Regions from separate parts of the Streptomyces sp. NPDC020379 genome, predicted to be linked through region 1. Evidence: riboswitches for the same ligand, from Rfam matches in the RefSeq annotation. Region 1 holds a riboswitch; each other region holds the start of a gene.
What was found. Region 1 has a riboswitch for cyclic di-AMP ahead of ACH427_RS23590 (C40 family peptidase). Riboswitches for the same ligand answer to the same signal wherever they lie in the genome.
Positions count from the first base shown of each region.

Region 2: it holds a riboswitch for cyclic di-AMP, as region 1 does, so the genes downstream of both, ACH427_RS27050 (M23 family metallopeptidase) here and ACH427_RS23590 (C40 family peptidase) in region 1, are expected to answer to the same signal.
Region 3: it holds a riboswitch for cyclic di-AMP, as region 1 does, so the genes downstream of both, ACH427_RS16585 (transglycosylase family protein) here and ACH427_RS23590 (C40 family peptidase) in region 1, are expected to answer to the same signal.

Region 1 is NZ_JBIRVR010000019.1:62,239-67,393, forward strand. It holds gene ACH427_RS23575 (AfsR/SARP family transcriptional regulator) at 1-1,497, opposite strand, end outside; gene ACH427_RS23580 (hypothetical protein) at 1,675-1,854, shown strand; gene ACH427_RS23585 (S1 family peptidase) at 2,308-3,381, shown strand; gene ACH427_RS23590 (C40 family peptidase) at 3,472-3,945, opposite strand; cyclic di-AMP (ydaO/yuaA leader) riboswitch at 3,949-4,126, opposite strand; gene ACH427_RS23595 (glutamate--cysteine ligase) at 4,457-5,155, shown strand, end outside.
Region 2 is NZ_JBIRVR010000025.1:27,172-32,326, forward strand. It holds gene ACH427_RS27040 (HPr family phosphocarrier protein) at 116-397, shown strand; gene ACH427_RS27045 (GntR family transcriptional regulator) at 575-1,240, opposite strand; gene ACH427_RS27050 (M23 family metallopeptidase) at 1,520-2,323, opposite strand; cyclic di-AMP (ydaO/yuaA leader) riboswitch at 2,337-2,492, opposite strand; gene ACH427_RS27055 (M16 family metallopeptidase) at 2,753-4,120, opposite strand; gene ACH427_RS27060 (M16 family metallopeptidase) at 4,156-5,155, opposite strand, start outside.
Region 3 is NZ_JBIRVR010000011.1:90,276-95,430, reverse strand. It holds gene eno (phosphopyruvate hydratase) at 1-979, opposite strand, end outside; gene ACH427_RS16585 (transglycosylase family protein) at 1,438-2,181, opposite strand; cyclic di-AMP (ydaO/yuaA leader) riboswitch at 2,185-2,333, opposite strand; gene ACH427_RS16580 (transglycosylase family protein) at 2,627-3,658, opposite strand; gene ACH427_RS16575 (cytochrome P450) at 3,823-5,073, opposite strand.

The DNA.
Region 1 (5,155 bases):
GGCTGCCAGGCGGGAGGCCACGATGCGCACGGCGAGCGGCAGATGGCCGCAGGCCGCGACGAGCGCGGCGGCGGCCCGGGGTTCGGCGGCGACCCGCTCGGCGCCCACGATGGCGGCGAGGAGCGAGAGGGCCTCGGGCGCGCTGGCGACGCCGACGTGGAAGTGGCGGGCGCCGCCGAGGGTGAGGGCCCGGGACCGGCTGGTGACGAGGACGGCGCAGCCCGCGGTGCCGGGGAGGAGGGGGCGGATCTGGGCGGCGTCGCGGGCGTTGTCGAGGAGGAGCAGGACGCGCCGGTCGGCGAGCACGGAGCGGTAGAGGGCGGCGCGCTGGCCGAGGTCGTCGGGGATGTCCGTCTCGGGGACGTCGAGGGCCTGGAGGAAGTGGGCCAGGACGCTGCCGCTGTCGGCGGGGTGCGCGCCCTGGCCCTGGAGATCGACGTAGAGCTGGCCGTCGGGGAAGCAGGGGCGGGCCACGTGGGCGGCGTGCACGGCGAGCGTGGTCTTGCCGACGCCGCCGATGCCGGTGAGCATGGCGATCATCACGGCGGGCCCGGAGGGCTCGGTGAGAGCGGCGCACACGTCGCGCACGAGCTCTTCGCGCCCGGTGAAGTCGGGGATGCCGGCCGGGAGCTGGAAGGGGACGGCCCTGGGGCGCGCGGCGTCCGCGGGGCCGGCCGCGGGCTCGGGGGCCGCGGCCGGGGCGTAGGCCAGTCCGGGGTCGGCGGCGAGCACCCTGGCGTGCAGTTCGGTGAGTTCGGGGCCGGGTTCGACGCCGAGTTCGGCGACGAGCAGGCGCCGGGTGCCGGTGAAGGCGGCGAGGGCCTCGACCTGGCGGCCGCAGCGGTAGAGGGCGAGGATCAGCAGGGCGCGGAGGCGTTCGCGCAGGGGGTGTTCGGCGGCGAGGGAGCTCAGCTCGGGGACGATCTCGGCGTGGCGGCCGAGGGCGAGGGCGCAGTCGAAGAGCCCTTCCTGGGCGACGAGGCGGGCCTCCGAGAGCCGGTGCCGCTGCCGTTCGGCGTACGGGCCGGGGAGCCCGGCCAGCGCGGCGCCGTGCCAGAGGTCGAGGGCCGCGGCGTAGCGGCTGTGCGCGGTCTCGGTGTCCCCGGCGTCGCGGGCCTCGGCCGCCTCGGCGAGACGGCGCTGGAAGACGACGGCGTCGACCTGCTCGGGGGGTATGTGCAGGGCGTAGCCGCCCGCGGAGGAGACGAGGACCGTGGCCGGGGTCCTGGCCACCCGGCCGGGTTCGAGGAGGTTGCGCAGGCGGGAGGCGTAGGTCCGGATGGTGCCGAGGGCCTGAGGCGGTGCCAGCTCGCCCCACAGGGCGTCGATCAGTTCGTCGCTGGAGACCGTGCGGCCGCCGCGCAGCAGGAGGACGGCGAGCATGGCGCGCTGCTGCCGGGCACCGAGCTCGACCTGGTGCCCGTCGAGCTGTGCGTGCACGGGGCCGAGCAGCTGGAAGGAGAGCCGTGCTCCCGTTGTCGCTCCGCTGGCGCCCATGTCTCCCCCGACCTCGCCGCGCACACTCCGCCCGGCGACAAGGGGGACAGTATCTCAAGGGTTCGCGCGGCAAGCGGTACCCGTGACGTTACGGGTGCGGGACCGTTGATCGCCTGTTGATCGCGGTGGCACATACTTCGGCGAAAGACCGTTCGACCCGCACGACAGGAGTTCCGCATGACCACCGACGCCCTGAAGCCCACCGAGGCCGCGCAGCCCGCAGAGCAGAACACGCCCAGCGAGCAGGCCATCCTCGCCGGGCTGGGCGCGCCCGTCGAGCACGCGGAGGGCACCCCCATCCCGGGGACCGAGCCCAGCGGTCCGATCCGCCCGACGCACACGACGGGCGCGCAGTAGGCCCGAGCGGGCCGCAGGTGCGGGCCTCGACCGCGTTCGCGGTCGAGGCCCGTCGTCGTCCGGGCGCTCCGGGCACCGTTGAATCCGGGCACCGTTAAAGGTGCGCAAAAAAACCTTCGCCTCACCCCCGAAGGAACGATTACCGGACAGCCGCGCCCCTTCCTGTCCGCTCACCGCCCCTCGCTCATCCGCGCCCGTCACGGGCGTTCACAAGAACGGCTCGCGGTACGCATGTGACGCAAGGGACTTGCCGACACCTCGCCCGTACGACCGAATGTCGCTCTTGAACGTTCACAGGGGCGATCCGATACTCCAGAGAATTGACATGGACGCGACTAGCATCTCCCGGTCGGCTCCGGGTGACGCATCGGCCGTCACGCCCCTGTCAGCCCGTCACATGCACCCTCCGTGCCCGGACATCGGTCCCGTCGGGCACCCCCCACTGGAGGTCTCGTGAAACGTCCTCGCATATCCGCACGCCGTTCCGCCATGGCCGGTACGGCCGCCGCCGTCCTCGCGACCGCCGCGCTCGCCCTGCCCGCCGCCCACGCCATGTCCGCACCGGCGCCCGGCACCGTCTCCGCCGAGCAGGCCACGGGCCTCGCCCAGCGGATCGCGGCCGAGCTCCCGGCGGACACCGCGGGCTCGTACTACGACGCCACCACCCACCGGCTCGTCGTCGATGTGCTCGACGCGGCGACCGCGGCGAAGGTGCGGGCCGCGGGCGCCGAGGCCCGGCAGGTCCGGCACTCGGCGGCCGAGCTCGCCTCGGCCAGAGGCACCCTCAAGGCCCAGGCGTCCATCCCGGGCACCGCCTGGTCGGTCGACCCCAGGACCAACAAGGTCGTCGTCACCGCCGACAGCACGGTGCGCGGGGAGCGGCTGAGCAAGCTCGACAAGGTCGTCGCGAGCCTGGGCGACAAGGCCACGCTCAGAAGGACGGCGGGCACCTTCCGGCCGCTCATCGCCGGCGGCGACGCCATCTGGGGCAGCGGCGTGCGCTGTTCGCTCGGCTTCAACGTCAGCAAGGACGGGCAGCCGTACTTCCTGACGGCGGGGCACTGCGGCAACGCCTCGGCCGAGTGGTCCGACTCACAGGGCGGCGCCCAGGCCGGCACCACGGAGAGCTCGACCTTCCCCGGCCACGACTACGCCCTGGTGCGCTACACCGGTTCCTCCGACCACACCAGCGCGGTCGACCTCTACAACGGCAGCCAGCAGAACATCAGCCGGGCCGGTGAGGCGACGGTCGGCGAGCAGGTGCAGCGCAGCGGCAGCACCAGCGGCCTGCACGACGGCCAGGTCACCGGCCTCAACGCGACCGTCAACTACCAGGAGGGCCAGGTCGACGGCCTGATCGACACCAGCGTGTGCGCCGAGCCGGGCGACAGCGGCGGCGCGCTCTTCGACAACGACACGGCACTGGGCCTCACCTCGGGCGGCAGCGGGGACTGCTCCTCCGGTGGCGAGACCTTCTTCCAGCCGGTACCCGCGGCCCTGCAGGCGCTCGGGGCGCAACTGCCCTGATCCCGCGCCACGCGGCCGCACCACCCGTACCGGCACACGGCCCCGCGCGCCTCACGGCGCGGGGGGCCGTCTTCTCGGCGGTCCGCCGGGTCAGTTGACGCGGCCGTACCAGACGCTGTTGCTCCAGATCTTCTCCAGCCGGACCGACGCGCCGGGCTTGGGCGAGTGCCAGATCTTGTTGTCACCGGCGTAGATGCCCACGTGGTAGACGTTGCTGCCGGAGTGGAAGAAGACCAGGTCGCCGGTCTGGCGGGAGCCGGCGGAGAGGTGCCGGGTCCTGTTGTACTGGTCCTGCGCGGTGCGCGGCAGGTTCTTGCCGACCTTCTTGAACGAGTAGAGCGTCAGGCCCGAGCAGTCGAAGCGGTTGGGGCCCGCGGCGCCGTACTGGTAGGGCGAGCCCTTCTTGGAGGCGGCGACCTTCAGCGCGGCCTGACCCGGTGTCGCCGCCTGGGCGTTCGCCGCCACTCCGGGCAGCAGCATCGAGGCGGTGACGGTGGCGGCGGTGAGGACGGTCGCGGCGCCGGCCTTGGACACACGCGTGGATATGCCGGGGAACGCAGACATGTCAAACCCTTCGTCATCCGCCTGCGAAAGATGACCTGTCGGGTTCGGGCTGTCGAAGTTGCCCGGCCACATCCGTGGCTTCACCCCAAGGACCACCGCCATCGTGGTCCGCCGTACCTGGGTCTCCCGCTCCTGCCGATCCAGTCGGTCTGCTCCGCACCCGGAACGGCGGCAGGACTCGGCGTCCGCCCGGGGTGCCCGTCTCGGTGACGGGATCTTGTGTTCGAGTGACGATCCTGCATCACGAAGTCCCGGAAACCGGAGCCGGAACGGCTTTCTGTGAACTTCTTCACTTCGCGGCGGTCAGGGAACCGGGGTGCTTTTCCGGCGCACGGAAATCACGCAACTCCTTTTCGTTCTTGGGAGTTGAGGTAATCCGGAGACTGAAATCCGGTCACCCGGCGCCGCCCCGCCGCCGGTACGCGCGCGAGGGCGGACGTCTTTGCGTCAGAAACACGCGACCGCGGGGAGCGCGCGGTTCGCCTCGACAGCGCGAGGGTAGCCCTACGGCATGCTCACCCTAGGGATCGAGGAGGAGTATCTTCTGCTCGACCCGGCCACCGCACTGCCCGTTCCGAAGGCGGAGCAGGTCTGCGCAGCGGTGGACCTGGAGCCGGTCGTGCACGAGCGGGAGATTCAGGCGGAGTTGTTGCAGGCCCAGGTGGAAGTGGCCACTCCGGTCTGCGCCGACCTCGCGGAGGCGAGCGGCCATCTGCTGCGGCTGCGCCACGCCGTGAGCTCCGCCGCCAAGCGGAACGGCTGCCGGATCGCGGCGTCCGGCACGTCACCCCGCGCGGGCCTGGTGCCCGTACCCGTCACCCGGCACCCGCGCTATCTGGCGATGCGCGGCCGGGCGGCCCAACTGGTCGACGAACAGCTGGTCAACGGGATGCACGTGCATGTCGCCATCCCCGACCGGGAGATGGGCGTCGCCGTACTCAACCGCGTCCGCCCCTGGCTGCCGGTGCTGGTGGCCATGGCGGCCAACTCACCGATGTGGCACGGTCACGACACCGGCTTCGCCAGCTGGCGCACCGTGGTCTACAGCCGCTGGCCCGTCAGCGGACCGCCCCCGCACTTCACCGACCTCGCCGACTACGAGGAGCGTATCCAGGCGCTCTTCGTCGCCGGGGCGATCACCGACCGGGGGCAGCTGTACTGGCAGGCCAGGCTGTCCGACCGCTATCCCACGATCGAGGTGCGCTGCCTG
Region 2 (5,155 bases), on a different contig from region 1:
AGCGGGCCCGGCTCGCGCGGGCGGGCGGGACCGGGGAGGGTGGGGGCAGCCGGAGCACTGCGGACCCCGTGAGACACTGGTCTAGACAACCAATGACGACTTGAAGGGCAACACCATGGCTGAGCGCCGCGTCAACGTCGGCTGGGCCGAGGGCCTGCACGCCCGTCCCGCGTCGATCTTCGTCCGTGCGGCGACGGCCGCGGGCGTTCCGATGACGATCGCCAAGGCCGACGGCAACGCCGTCAACGCCGCGTCGATGCTGGCCGTGCTGGGCCTGGGCGCCCAGGGCGGCGAGGAGATCGTGCTGGCCTCGGACGCCGAGGGTGCCGAGGCGGCTCTCGACCGCCTGGCGAAGCTGGTCGCCGAGGGGCTCGAGGAGCTCCCGGAGACCGTCTGATTCACGGGAATCGCGCGCGGCGGGGCCGCGGCGGCCGATTGAGGCCGCCGCGGCCCCGCTGTCGTTTTCCCGGCCCTCCGCTTTCCCCGTCGCCTCGCGGCCGGGTTTCGCGCCGTGCGCGCCGCTCGAATTCCGCCGGCCACACGGTGGCAACGCTCCACGGATAACCGCCCGTTGTCAGGAGGGGGCGGCCGCGGTGCGCACCGATTGTTTCGGATTCCGCGCCCGGACCGGGCGGACGGGCCTGCGCAGCCGGTATTCACCCGGCACGCGGTCGGCGCGTGTCGCGGCGAGCGCCCGCGCACGGTCCGCGTCGCCCCGGGCGATCGCGTCGACGAGGGCACCGTGCGCCTCCCACGTGCGCACCGGCCGCAGGGGCGGCTCCGCCACGTACACCCAGGCGATCTTGAGCCGCAGCTGGGTGAGCAGCGCGGCGAGGCTGGGGCTGCCGGTGGCCTGGGCGAGCGTCTCGTCGAACCAGTCGTCCAGGGGCCGCAGTTCGCCGGTCCGGCCGGCCCGGGCGCGCTCCAGACCGAGTCTGACCAGCCCGCGGAGCACCTTGAGGTGGGCCTCGGTGCGGCGCTGCGCGGCGCGCGCGGCGCCCAGGGGTTCCAGCAGGGCCCGGACGTCGAGCAGGTCGGCGGCCTCGTGCTCGGTGGGTTCGGCGACGCAGGCGCCCGCGTGGCGGCGGGTGGTCACGAAGCCTTCGGAGGCGAGGGTGCGCAGGGCTTCGCGCACGGGTACGCGGGAGACGCCGTAGCGGCGGGCGAGCAGTTCCTCGATGAGCCTGCTGCCGGGCGGGAAGAAGCCGGAGACGATGTCGTCACGGATCGCGGTGCACACGGCCTGCGTGGGAATTCCGCGGCTGTCCGGCACCGGGTTGTCATAGCCGTTCACGTACGGCCCCGCATGGGTGAACCTCCGCATTGACCCCCGCGAAACGCGGCCGATTGACGCCTGTCGGGCGACTCTATTGCAGGCGCCGGGAATTTCCGATGGCGCCGGTGAAGTCATCGGTATGTTTTGGCCAACACGAAGGCCCCGGTCGGTGACCGGGGCCTGGTGACGGGGAACGCCGCGATACTCGGCGATACGGCGGTGAAAGCCGGGGGGCGTGGTGCGTCAGACGTTGACGCCGTGCGAGCGCAGGTACTCGACCGGGTCGATGTCGGAGCCGTACGCGGGGCCGGTACGGGCCTCGAAGTGCAGGTGCGGGCCGGTGACGTTGCCGGTGGCGCCGGAGAGGCCGATCTGCTGGCCCGGGGTGACCGTCTGGCCGACGCTGACGTCGATGGACGACAGGTGACCGTACTGCGTGTAGGTGCCGTCGCTGTGCTGGATGACGACGTTGTTGCCGTACGCGCCGCCCCAGCCCGCCTCGACGATGGTGCCCGCGCCCACGGCGTGCACCGAGGTGCCCGACTCGGCGTGGAAGTCGATGCCGGTGTGGCTGCCGGAGGACCACAGGCCGCTGGACGCCTTGTAGGCGGTGGAGACGTAGGAGCCGTCGATCGGCGCGACGTAGGCGTTGAGGCGCTTGCGCTCCTGCTCGCGGGCGGCGCGCTCCTGCTCCTTGCGCTCGGCGTCCAGCTTGCGCTGGGCCTCGTCGGCCTTCTGCTTGACCTCGGCGGCCTGCTTCTTGGCGGCGGCCTCGGCCTGCAGGCGGGCGGCGGTCTCGTCCGCGGAGCTGCGCTGGATCTCGGCCTGCTCGCCGACGCGGTCGGCCGTGTCGTCGCCGATGACGATGGCCTGGGTGAGGCCGGTGTCCTCGACGCGCGGGGCGTCGTCGGTGGCGGCGAGTGCCGGAGCGGCGAATCCCGCCATGACACCGGTGGCCGCGAGGGTGGCTATGCCCGCCGCGTTCGCCCCGGCGCGGACGGCGCGGCTCGGACGGCGGTGCTTACCGGTGGGACGAGTGAACGCCATGGGTACGGCTGATCCTTTCCTTCCTTCTCGCCTACCGGGTTAGCTGACGGGTTCGGAGCAGGAAGGTCTCCTACGGATCCCTCCGGAGAGGGGCCCGATTCACCCCAGGGACATGTGGGTCCCCGGCTCCCCTGGCTCGCGCCGTACGGGGACTCGGCGATGACTGTCCGGGGCCGCGGATGCGACTCACATCTGACGGGCAGCCGCCCTGACGCTAGACGCCGCCACTTTCGAACGGCAAACAGAAGCCCTAATTTGTGGCGTACGCCACAGCGGAGATGTGCAACCACTCCACTAAATCGGACATAAAGGAGGCGCGCGGGACCCGTGGGCCCCGCGCGCCTCCCGGGTGGCTGATGTCATCCGGCGTCAGACATCGGCCGCCGGACGCGACTCGGGGGTGAGCCGGATGTGAGCGGCCGTCAGGTGTCAGCCGCTGACGACGGTGACCTCGCCGATCCCGAGCGCCCTGACGGGCTCCTCGATCTCCGCGGCGTCACCGACGAGGACGGTCACGAGCCGGTCGACCGGGAAGGCGTTGACGACGGCGGCCGTCGCCTCCACGGTGCCGGTCCGCGCGAGGCGCTCGTACAGCCGCGCCTGGAAGTCGTCCGGCAGATACTGCTCGACCTGGTCGGCGAGGGTGCCCGCGACGGCCGCGGCGGTCTCGTACTTCAGCGGCGCGACACCGACCAGGTTCTGCACGGCGGTGTCCCGCTCGGCGTCCGTCAGGCCCTCGGCGGCGAGGGTGCGCAGCACCGTCCACAGGTCGTCCAGGGCGGGGCCGGTGGAGGCCGTGTCGACCGAGCCGCTGATGGCGAGCATGGCCGCGCCCGTGCCCTCCGGGGAGGAGCGCAGCACCTGGCCGAAGGACCGCACGCCGTAGGTGTAGCCCTTCTCCTCGCGCAGGACGCGGTCCAGGCGCGAGGTGAGGGTGCCGCCGAGGCAGTACGTGCCGAGCACCTGGGCGGGCCAGACGCGGTCGTGCCGGTCGGCGCCGATCCGGCCGATCAGCAGCTGGGTCTGGACGGCGCCGGGGCGGTCCACGATGACCACGCGGCCGGTGTCGTCCGCGGTGATCGGCGGCACCGGCCGGGGCTCCGCCACGGAGCCTGTCCAGGCGCCCAGGGAGTCGCCGAGCGCCTCGTCGAGATCGATGCCGGTGAAGTCGCCGACGACCACGGCGGTCGTGGTGGCGGGCCGGACGTGCGCCTCGTAGAAGGCGCGCACGGCGGCGGCGTCGATGCGCGCGACGGTCTCCTCGGTGCCCTGGCGGGGGCGCGACATGCGCGCCTCGGCCGGGAAGAGGTGCTTCGAGAGCGCCATGGCGGCACGGCGGGCGGGGTTGGCCAGCTCGTGCGGGATCTCGTCCAGGCGGTTGCCGACGAGCCGCTCGATCTCGCTGTCGGGGAACGCGGGGGCGCGCAGGGCGTCCGCGAGCAGGGCGAGGGCCTTGGCGAGCCGGGAAGCGGGCACCTCCAGGGAGACCCGGACGCCGGGGTGGTCGGCGTGCGCGTCGAGGGTGGCGCCACAGCGCTCCAGCTCGGCGGTGAACTCCTCGGCCGTGTGCTTGTCGGTGCCCTCCGACAGGGCGCGGGCCATGATGGTGGCGACCCCGTCGAGGCCCTCCGGCTCGGCGTCCAGCGGCGCCAGGAGGTTGATCTCGACGGCCACGATCTGCTGGCCGGGGCGGTGGCAGCGCAGCACGGTCAGGCCGTTGGGCAGGGTGCCGCGCTCGGGGGCCGGGAAGGCCCAGGGGGTCGCCTCGCCGGCCCGCGGCCGCGGGTGGAAGGTCATCGAAGGTCCTGCGGTGCCGGTGGCCACGGCGTCGCTCACTGGGCCGTCTCCTCGTCGTTCAGGTCGTGCTCGGCGTGCTCTTCGGCGGGGGCGGTGGGCTCGTAGACCAGCACCGCGCGGTTGTCGGGGTGCAGCCTGGCCTTGGCGGCCCGCTGCACCTCCTCCGGGGTGATGTCGAGGGCGCGCTCCACGGCGGTGAGGGCGAGCTGGGGGTCGCCGAACAGCACGGCGAAACGGCACAGTTCGTCGGCGCGGCCGCTGACCGTGGCGAGCCGGTCCAGCCACTCGCGCTCCAGCTGCGCCTGGGCGCGCTCCATCTCCTCCGGGGTGGGCCCCTCGGCGGCGAAGCGGGCGAGCTCGTCGTCGACGGCGGCCTCGATGTCGCTCACCTCGACGCCGCCGGACGCCTTGACGTCCAGCCAGCCGAGCGAGGGCGCGCCGGCCAGCCGCAGCATCCCGAAGCCGACGGCCACCGCGCTGCGGTCGCGGCGGACCAGGCGGTTGTAGAGCCGGGAGGACTCGCCGCTGCCGAGGACGGTCAGGGCGAGGTCGGCGGCGTCGGCGTCACGGCTGCCGTCGTGCGGGAGGCGGTAGGCGGCCATCAGGGCACGCGAGGGCACCTCCTCGCGCACGACCTCGCGCAGCTCCTCGCCGATGACGTCGGGGAGGGAGCCGTCGCGCGGCGGCTGCTTGCCGTCGTGCGCGGGGATGGAGCCGAAATACTTCTCGACCCAGGCGAGCGTCTGCTCCGGGTCGATGTCGCCGACGACGGACAGGACGGCGTTGCCCGGCGCGTAGTAGGTGCGGAAGAAGGCGCGGGCGTCCTCCAGGGACGCGGCGTCCAGGTCGGCCATGGAGCCGATCGGGGTGTGGTGGTACGGGTGGCCGTCGGGGAAGGCCATGGCCGTCAGCTTCTCGAAGGCGGTGCCGTAGGGGACGTTGTCGTACCGCTGGCGGCGCTCGTTCTTGACGACGTCCCGCTGGTTCTCCATGGACTCGTCGTCGAGCGCGGTGAGCAGCGAGCCCATCCGGTCG
Region 3 (5,155 bases), on a different contig from region 1:
CCTCCTCGATGCCGCGGCCGAGGCGCTCGGGGTTGGTGACGAACAGGTCGTCGCCGACGATCTGCACCTTGTCGCCGAGGCGCTCGGTGAGGGTCTTCCAGCCGTCCCAGTCGTCCTCGAACAGCGGGTCCTCGATGGAGACCAGCGGGTACGCGGCGACGAGCTCGGCGTAGTAGTCCGTCATCTCGGAGGCCGAGCGGGACTTGCCCTCGAAGTGGTACGAGCCGTCCTTGTAGAACTCGGAGGCGGCGACGTCCAGCGCGAGCGCGATGTCCTGGCCGGGGGTGTAGCCGGCCTGCTTGACGGCCTCGAGGATGAGGTCGAGGGCCTCGCGGTTGGAGCCCAGGTTCGGGGCGAAGCCGCCCTCGTCGCCGAGGCCGGTGGACAGGCCCTTGGCCTTCAGCACGGCCTTGAGGGTGTGGTAGACCTCGGCGCCCCAGCGCAGGGCCTCGGAGAAGGACTCCGCGCCGATCGGGGCGATCATGAACTCCTGGATGTCCACGTTGGAGTCGGCGTGCGACCCACCGTTGAGGATGTTCATCATCGGAACGGGCAGCAGGTGCGCGTTCGGGCCGCCCAGGTAGCGGAAGAGCGGCAGGTCGGATGCCTCGGACGCGGCGTGCGCGACGGCGAGGGAGACGCCGAGGATGGCGTTGGCGCCGAGCGAGCCCTTGTTGTCGGTGGCGTCCAGGTCGAACATCGCCTGGTCGATCAGGCGCTGCTCGGTGGCGTCGTAGCCGACGAGCTCCGGGCCGATCTGCTCGATGACGGCCAGCACGGCCTTCTCGACGCCCTTGCCGAGGTAACGGTTCTTGTCACCGTCACGGAGCTCGATGGCCTCGAAGGCACCGGTCGAGGCACCGGACGGCACGGCGGCACGGCCCGTGGAGCCGTCGTCGAGGCCGACCTCGACCTCGACCGTGGGGTTGCCTCGCGAGTCGAGGATCTCGCGAGCTACGACGACGTCGATGGACGGCACGAGGGTCTCCTTCGTGTGTGTCTGGAGTTCTGCGAGCACGAGCCTAACGGGCGGCGGGGGGTCGCTCTGCCGTCGGGACGCCTCATGGACCGAAAAATGGCACAAACGCGATGATCACGGGGCGAATGGCGGCAATGTTTCGCTGAACGGTGAAGCCTGCGGCTCGCTTCTGGTCTTCTGGGTGCGGTCCGTTGCCGCCTGCGGCGGGAGCGGCCTGCGGCCGCGTCCTCAAGCGCCGGACGGGCTGGTTTTGGCTGATCTGAGTGCGCCATTCAGCCCGTCCGGCGCTTGAGGACAACGCGGCGAAGCCGTGTTGCAGGGGGGTCTGGGGGCTTGCCCCCAGTTCCGGGAGCGAACGGCGAAGCCCCGCTCCAGCGCGGCTCGGGGTTCGCGGCGGAGCGGGGCGGTGTCGCTGTGAGCGATCGGGTGCGGCGGTGAGAACCGCCGCACCCACCGGATCAGCTGAGGTGCAGCTGCTGGCCCGGGAAGATCAGATCGGCGTTGGCGACGACGTCCTTGTTCAGGTCGTAGAGCTTCTCCCAGCCGCCCTTGACCTTGTTGGCGTCGGCGATCTTGCCGAGGGTGTCGCCTTCCTTGACCTGGTACTCGCCGTCACCCTTCTGCACGGGCTTCGGGGCGGCGTGCTTCGGCGCGGTCTGCTTCGGGGCCGGGGCGGCCTCGGACTCGTCCTCGTCGGAGCTCTGCGCCTGCGGAGCGGCGTGCTTCGGGGTGGTCTTCTTCGGCGCGGCCTGGCGCTCGCTGCGGTCGGCGTGCGACTTCGTGGAGGTGCCGCGGTCGGCCTTCTCCGAGCCGGAGGTGTCCGCGCCGGCACCCGAGCCACCGGGGGTCATGCCGGACACGGCGCAGCCCCAGGCGCCCGGGCCCTGCATGGCGAGGAGCTTCTCGGCGACGGCGATCTGCTGGGACTTGCTGGCGTGGTCGGCTCGGTCGGCGTAGCTCTGGCCGCCGGCGGCGTTCCAGGAGGACTGCGAGAACTGCAGGCCGCCGTAGTAACCGTTGCCGGTGTTGATGGACCAGTTACCGCCGGACTCGCACTGGGCGACCTTGTCCCAGGTGGAGACGGAGGCGGCGTTCGCGGAGGTCGCGATCATCAGCGGGGCCGCGACCGCGGCGCCGGTGACACCGGCGAGCGTGACGATGCGGACGGCCTTGGACGGACGACGGTGCTTGCCCTTGGACATGAGTCGTTTCCTCACCGACGCCTACGAGGTGAGCTGTCGGGTTCGGGCTGTGAGTTCGCCCGGCCTCGTGTGCGAGCACACTCGGCTTCACCCCAAGCCGTCCCGGATCCTCCGGTCACCGACCGGTGGATTCGTTCCGGCGCCTACCTTGGTTCCCCCGCTCCTGCCTACGGCGCTTGCGCGACGACTCCGCCGGTCGCCGGCAGGATTCGGCGTGGCGACCGTGGTGCTCGCTTTGGCGAGCGGTCATGACGGTAAGCACTCCGGGCCGACGGGTTCAAACCCCTCTTTCCAGCCACAGTTGCCTCTTGTTACCCATAGAAACCTGGCATTTCCGCAGGTGGGAGCGGGTGTGCCAAGTTTTGGAGGGGGCCGTTCCGCGGAAGTTCAACGAGACCCATGTCTCACTTTCGACTGGAACGGACATTCCCCCCGAACTGTCGGTCTATTTGCCGACCTCAAGCCGCTGACCAGGAAGTATCAAATCGGGATCGGAACCGACAACTTTCTCGTTCCGCTGGTACAGCGATTGCCACCCACCGTTAACGGAGTGGGCCTCCGCGATGACTGACAGGTTGTCACCCGGCCGCACCGTGTAATCCCCGGCGGCGGGCCTGTCCGTACGGGCGTCTTCGCCGCCGCGCGAGGCGCGGCCCTCGTCGTCCGAACGCGGCGGCTCGGCACGGTGCTTGCCCGAGCCCGGACCGGAAGCGGGACCGGAGTCCGGACCGGAGCCTTCCGCCGGGCCGCCGGTGGACGGCGCGTGCGGGGACGCGGAGTCCGCGGATCCCGGCGTGCCGGTGGACGGGTCGGCCGGCTTCCGCGTGGACGGCGCGCCCGACGTGGGGATTTGGGTGGGGTCGCCCGTGGGCCCGGTCGTCGGGCCGGTCGTCGGGCTGCCCGGGTCCTTGCGGTGCTTGCCGCTCTCGGGCTTGTCGCTCGTGGAGGGCGAAGGGGTCCCGGAGGAAGGCTTCGCGTCCGGCGTCGCGTCCGGGTTTGCGGACGGTGAGGCCGGGGCAGCCGGGGAAGCGGTGGAGTCCGACGGCGCGGAGCCGCCCGTCGCGGGTGCGGAGGGAGTGCGCTCCGGTGCACCAGGCGCGGGTGCGTCGCGCGTCGGCGCCTTGGTGCTGCCGGGCGTCACTTCCGGGGCCTTGCCGTCCTTGGTGAGGCCCGCGGCGGAGCCGCACGCCTGCCAGGTGCTCGCACCGGCGTTCAGGACCTCCTCGGCGACGGCGATCTGCTGCTGACGGCTGGCGAGGTCGGGGCGCGGGGCGTACGCGCGGCCGCCGTACCGCTCCCACAGCTCCTGGGTCATCTGCAGCCCGCCGTAGGAGCCGTTGCCGGAGTTGGTGCTCCACGTCCCGCCGCTCTCGCACTGGGCGACGCGGTCCCACGTGGGGGCGTCGGCGGCGCCGGCGCCGGTGGCCGCGAGCAGCGGCATGGCGAGGGCCGACCCCGTCACCCCCGCTGCGACCACGACGGCGGGTACCTGACGGGGGCGACGATGTCGACCGTTCCCGGAGCGCATGTGATGGCCTCTCGTGTGACGGCGAATATGGTGGTCGAACATAGCCACCGGCCCCTTCAGTCACAAGCCGGTGTAGCGCGGGTCACGCGGTGGTCACGCCGGTTGACGCAGGGTCATCCGGCATGCGCCTCGAACTCGACCGGCAGGGTGCGCAGTCCGCGCATGATGAGCCCGCCGCGCCACCGCAATTCCTCCGGATCGACAGAAAGCCGCAGGTCAGGGAGGCGGCGCAGCAGCGTCGCGAGCGCGGTCCTGCCCTCGAGCCGGGCCAGCGGGGCACCCAGGCAGTAGTGGATGCCGTGCCCGTATCCGAGGTGCTGGTTGTCGGCCCGGGAGAGGTCGAGGGTGTCGGGCTCCGTGAAGCGCTCCGGGTCCCGGTCGGCGGCCGCGAGAACCACGAGCACGGGGTCCCCCTCGGCGATGCGCTGACCGCCGATCACCAGCTCCTGCTTGGCGAACCGCCAGGTGGCGAGCTCCACCGGGCCGTCGTACCGCAGCAGTTCCTCCACACCCGTCGCGAGCAGGCTCTCGTCCCCTTCGGCGAGGGCCAGTTGGAGCCGCTCGCGCTGCCCGGGATTGCGCAGGAGGGCGTGGAGACCGTTACCGATCAGGTTCACAGTTGTTTCAAAACCAGCGAAAAGCAAGATGAAGGCCATCGCCGCGGCCTCGTTCCCGGTGAGGTGCTCGCCGTGGTCGCTTGCCCGGATCAGACCCGAGATCAGGTCCTCGCCGGGGTTCTCCCGCTTTCGGTGGATCAGTTCCGCGAGATAGGCGCGCATCTTCTTCACCGCGCGGGCGACGCCACCGCGCGGGCCGCCGCCGTGGCGGATCATCATGCCCGCCCAGTCACGGAAGTCGTCCTGGTCCTCGGCCGGCACGCCGAGCAGGTCGCAGATGGCATAGATGGGGAGGGGGAAGGCGAACTCGTGGATGAGGTCGGCGCTCCCCCGCGCGCAGAAGTCGTCGATGAGCCCGTCGGTCAGCTCCTGGACGCGCGGCGCGAACTCGGCGACGCGCCCCGGCGTGAACGCCTTGGACACGAGCCGGCGCAGCCGGGTGTGGTCCGGCGGGTCGATGTTGAGCAGGTGCGTCATCAGATTGGCGCTGCGCTCGCCCGGGATGCCGACCTTCCCCTTGCCGTGCGCGGACTCGCTGTGGTGCACGGGGTTCTTCGACAGCCGCTGATCGGCGAGCGCCTGCCGGGCGTCGGCGTAGCGGGTCACCAGCCAGGCGTCCACGCCGCTGGGGAGCGCGGTGCGGTGGACGGGGGCGTTCTCGCGGAGCCAGGCGTACGTGGGGTACGGGTCGGCGGCGAATTCCCAGGTGAAGAGCGGGGGGATGGCGGCGGGGGTGATGTCGTGCACGTCCACTGACGCTACCTGGGGCCGGGGCGGCCGTTGCGCGGGTGGTGTCGCGCGCACCACCGCCGCGCGGCGGTGTCCTCAC